One region of the Pseudoalteromonas sp. P80D2 genome, then DNA from elsewhere that is predicted to be linked to it. Evidence: predicted binding sites of a transcription regulator. Region 1 holds the regulator's gene; the other holds the start of a gene.
What was found. The regulator FliA, encoded in region 1, starts transcription of late flagellar genes. The targets are predictions, from matches to a motif close to CTAAAGNTNNNNNNNNNNNNGCCGATA.

Region 1 (2,406 bases):
CATGCAGGCCTTATTCGCGCTTTTAGCGAGTTAAATACCGAGTTTGATATTTTAATTGTCGATACCGCCGCAGGTATTTCTGACATGGTATTAAGCTTTTCTCGTGCAGCCCAAGACGTTGTTGTGGTTGTGTGTGATGAACCTACCTCAATTACTGATGCTTACGCACTTATTAAAGTGCTTAGCCGTGAGCATGGCGTATATAAATTTAAAATTGTTGCCAATATGGTGCGCAGTTTGCGTGAAGGGCAAGAATTATTTGCTAAACTTTCAAAAGTAACGGATCGTTTTTTAGATGTTTCAATGGAGTTGGTAGCAACCATTCCTTATGACGAGAACATGCGTAAATCTACGCGACGTCAAAAGGTGATTGTTGAATTATTCCCGAACTCACCAGCAGCGGTGGCGTTTAAAACATTAGCAACAAAAGCAGTTAAGTGGCCGATCCCTAATCAACCGTCTGGCCATTTAGAATTTTTTATTGAAAAACTAGTAAACGGCTAACTATGACAACATCGGTGAATAAAGCGATGGGATATCAATCAGCACAGAACTTAAATGCGATTGTTGAAAAACATGCCTCTTTAGTCAAAAAAGTGGCGTGCCATCTAATTGCTCGTTTACCTGCCAGTGTACAACTCGATGATTTAATTCAATCAGGCATGATAGGCCTAATTGAAGCGTCAAAAAACTTTGATGCTAGCAAAGGTGCTAGTTTCGAAACCTTCGCTGGAATTCGTATTCGTGGTGCGATGTTAGACGAAATTCGTAGAGGTGACTGGGCGCCACGCTCAGTTCACCGAAATGCCCGCCTTGTGGCTGAAACCATTTCCGAATTAGAAAGCACTTTAAATCGTGAGCCCAAAGATACTGAAGTCGCTGAAAAACTTGATATTACGCTAGATGAGTACCATCATATTCTACATGATGTAAATTCGAGTAAAGTATTAGGTATTGAAGATTTAGGTGTAGATGAAGACGTCATCACACCAGTAGGTCAGGATTTAGGACTAGACAAACCGTTTAATAACGTTAAAAATGAGCGGTTTAACCAGTCTCTATTAACGGCTATCCAATCGTTACCAGAAAGAGATGCTCTCGTTTTGTCTTTGTACTACAACGACGAAATGAACTTAAAAGAAATAGGACACATACTCGATGTTAGCGAGTCGCGTGTGAGTCAAATACATGGTCAGGCGATGATTAAGCTCAAAGCAAAAATCAATGACTGGATTAATTAGTAGTAAGTAAATAAAGGTTCAAACCTCACCGGAGGATGTTTTGGATAAAAACATGAAAATTCTTGTTGTTGATGATTTTTCTACAATGAGACGTATCATTAAAAATCTATTAAGGGATTTAGGTTTTACCAATGTGCAGGAAGCTGACGACGGTTCAACAGCATTGCCAATGCTACAAAATCAAGAGTTTGATTTTGTTGTAACGGATTGGAACATGCCTGGTATGCAAGGTATTGATTTGTTACGTGCAATTCGTGCTGATGATAGCCTTAAGCATATTCCTGTATTAATGGTGACAGCTGAAGCGAAAAAAGAACAAATTGTTGCTGCTGCTCAAGCAGGTGTTAATGGCTATATCGTTAAACCATTCACTGCTGCGACACTTAAAACCAAATTGGAAAAAGTGTTTGAACGTTTAGGTTAATCTAAGGGGAGAGGCTTATGTCAGCACTTGCTGCGCCTCAAATAAGTTTAGAGCAAGCTCGTCAACTTGTTGAGTATCTTGAAAATGGTGAACAAGAAAAAGCAGATAAGCTCATTCTTGACGCTGCATCAAAAGAACAATCAGAGTTGTTTGCTGAAGTCGGCAAATTGACGCGTCAGCTTCATGAAGCGTTAAAAAACTTTGACCTAGATACTCGTCTCACTGATTTAACTACCGACGCGATCCCAGACGCTAAGCAGCGCTTAAATTATGTTATGGAAATGACAGAAAGCGCCGCCAATAAAACTATGGATGCGGTTGAAGCAAGTTTACCAATAGCTCAACAACTTGCTGATGAAATTGCCGCAATCAAACCTACGTGGGATCGTTTAATGAACCGAGAAATTGAACTCGGTGAATTTAAATCGTTATGTCATAGCTTAGATAAGTTCATGAATAACTCGCATACCAAAACCGATGAGCTCCAAGGTTTGATGACTAATGTGCTGATGGCGCAGGATTATCAGGATTTAACCGGACAAGTTATTCGCCGTGTTATTGAGTTGGTGCGAGAGGTAGAAGACAGTTTAATTAATCTCTTAACTGTGTTTGGCAGTCAAGAAGATGGTCATCAACAACAAGAAAAACAGGCCATAGAAAAAGCACCTGCAACAAGTGACACACTAGCAGGTCCTGAAGGGCCAATTATTGATAAAGAGTCTCGCGATGATGTTGTCTCAG
Region 2 (2,406 bases), on a different contig from region 1:
GTTGTAAAAACACACCTGATTCGATGTGGTGGGTGTAAGGGAATTGGTCAAAAATCGCAAAACGTTTTACTTCATGGGTTTTGCATAAGTGATCAAGGTCACGCTCTAAGGTATCTGGGTTACACGAGATATAAATAATATTGTCGTAGTTCGCAACTAGGTCACAAGTTAGTGTGTCCATGCCTGCACGTGGTGGATCTACTAAGATTGTTTGGCAGTTATAGCTTTTCAGGTCTATGCCATCTAAACGAGAGAAAGTACGTTCGCCTTTCATTGCTTGGGTGAACTCTTCACTCGACATACGAATGATATCTAAGTTCTCAACCTTGTTTTGTGCGATATTGTATTGCGCAGAGTAAACTGATGATTTTGAAATTTCAGTGGCTAATACACGGTCGAATGAACCTGCAAGAGCAATCGAAAAGTTACCATTCCCACAATATAACTCCAGTAAGTCATTATTGAGTGGTTGGCAAAGGGCTTGTGCCCACTCTAGCATCTTGATGTTTACTTTCGCATTCGGTTGCGTAAAGCTATTTTCGACTTGTTGATAAATAAGCTCTTTACCGTTAACGTTTAAACGCTCGATAACATAGTCATTACCAATCACTTCTTTTTGCTTACGAGCACGGCCAATAAAATCAATCTTAAACAGTGTGCTCAGTTTTGCTTTAAGCTCTTTAATTGCTTGTAGCCACTGCTCATCTAGTTGTTTGTGATACAACAAGCTAACAAGGATCTCGCCACTTAAGCTTGAAAGGTAATCGATTTGAAACAGCTTACGGCGCAGAACTTCATTGTCTTTTAAGTTTTCGATCATCGCTTGCATCACTTCACCCACTAAAGGTGCGGCAGGGTCAAACTCATCTACGCGGATCTTTTCTTTGGTTTGTTGATCAAACATGATGTGAAACAGGTCTTCACCTTCATGCCAAACACGAAACTCTGCACGTTGGCGGTAATGAATAGGATCAGAGCCGAACACTTCTAATTTTTCGACCCCAAAACGTCGAAACTGTGAGGTGATGCGCTGCTCTTTCTCACTCAATTGTGCATCGTATTGAGTTGTATCAATTTTTATAACCGCCATGGCTGATTACCTTTTATCTCTTAGCTTTATAACGGCGCTATTGTAGGGAGCGCTGAGGATTTGTCTAGTTTTGTTATTTATTTTAGTGTCGTTTTTTTATACAAAAAACTTAAGTTTTGTGGTTTTTGGCCGATAATGAGTTAACCATAACATGGAGTCGGATCATGAAAATTGGCAACCTAGGCTATATGCCTAATACAAATGTGAATAAATACAATGGTAAACAGGCACTGCAGCAGCCTACCATTCAAAATCGTCAAGATAGTTATCAGCAACGCGGCAGAGAGCTCGCGGCAAAAGTTCTTGATGATAAACTTGCTGAAGCACTAGGTTTACCTAAAGCCGAAGAGAAAAAAGATAAACCCTTGTTCGACTTTGAAGAGATCGTGAAAAACGTACTCGACTTTGTTGGCGGCGCACTTCGTAAAGCAAAAGCCGATGGTGCTGATGATGAAAAACTCAAAGGCATGCTAGGTGATGCACGTAAAGGTGTGCAAATGGGCATCGACGATGCGTATGATGAGCTTAAAGAGTCAGGTATTCTTAACGATGACATCGAAGAGGGTATCGAAAAGTCTAAAGAAGGTATTTTTAAAGGTATTGATGAATTAGAAGAAGACTTGTTCAATCCTAAGCCTAATGCGGTTTCAGTAAGCCAAGCTCAATACATCAGTTTAAGTAATAACGCAGAGTACACTTTCACCACCGCTGAAGGTGATGAAGTCAGTATTAGCTTTGCTGATGCATACGAAAGTAAGTCTGCAAGCAGTTATAGCAAAAATGGCGACAACGAAGCCTTTGTCAGTGAGTCTTCGCAATCACGTGATTTATCATTCTCGATGTCGGTCAATGGTGATTTAAATGAGCAAGAGCAGCAAGCTATCAATGAATTGATGGAAGACTTGCAGAGTGTTAGCGAAACATTCTTCTCTGGTTCATTAGAAGATGCCTTTGAACAAGCTAAAGAGCTTAACTTAGGTAACGAGCAACTCGTTGGCTTTACCATGGATTTGAAACAAACCAAAACAGTAGCAGCTATCAAAGGGTATGAAGAATATAAACCTGCTCCCGAAAAAGAAGTTGCTGAGAAAATAGCGCCATTTAATGACGACTTGAAACAGGCGTTTAATAAAGCGGGTGACATTGGTTTGCAAAATGAACTGGCTGGCATCTTACAATGGTTAAACCAAGATAAAGAAGAAGTCAGTAAGCTGGTGGATTATACCAAAGCAATGTTTGAGCAAATGAATAAGCTTCGCTCGGCAACAGAAGAAGAGGCTTAGCCCTTTCTTTCTTTTTATCAAGCTGCATGGCAA

Region 2: the regulator FliA is predicted to act here: its motif matches at 1,199-1,225, upstream of VRK28_RS02475 (DUF5610 domain-containing protein).

What each region holds. Positions count from the first base shown of each region.
Region 1 covers NZ_JAZDAR010000047.1:213,484-215,889, forward strand. Annotated here, with positions in the region: gene VRK28_RS12970 (MinD/ParA family ATP-binding protein) at 1-504, shown strand, start outside; gene VRK28_RS12975 (RNA polymerase sigma factor FliA) at 531-1,241, shown strand; gene cheY (chemotaxis response regulator CheY) at 1,282-1,665, shown strand; gene VRK28_RS12985 (protein phosphatase CheZ) at 1,683-2,406, shown strand, end outside.
Region 2 covers NZ_JAZDAR010000020.1:1,636-4,041, reverse strand. Annotated here, with positions in the region: gene trmA (tRNA (uridine(54)-C5)-methyltransferase TrmA) at 1-1,090, opposite strand, end outside; gene VRK28_RS02475 (DUF5610 domain-containing protein) at 1,255-2,373, shown strand.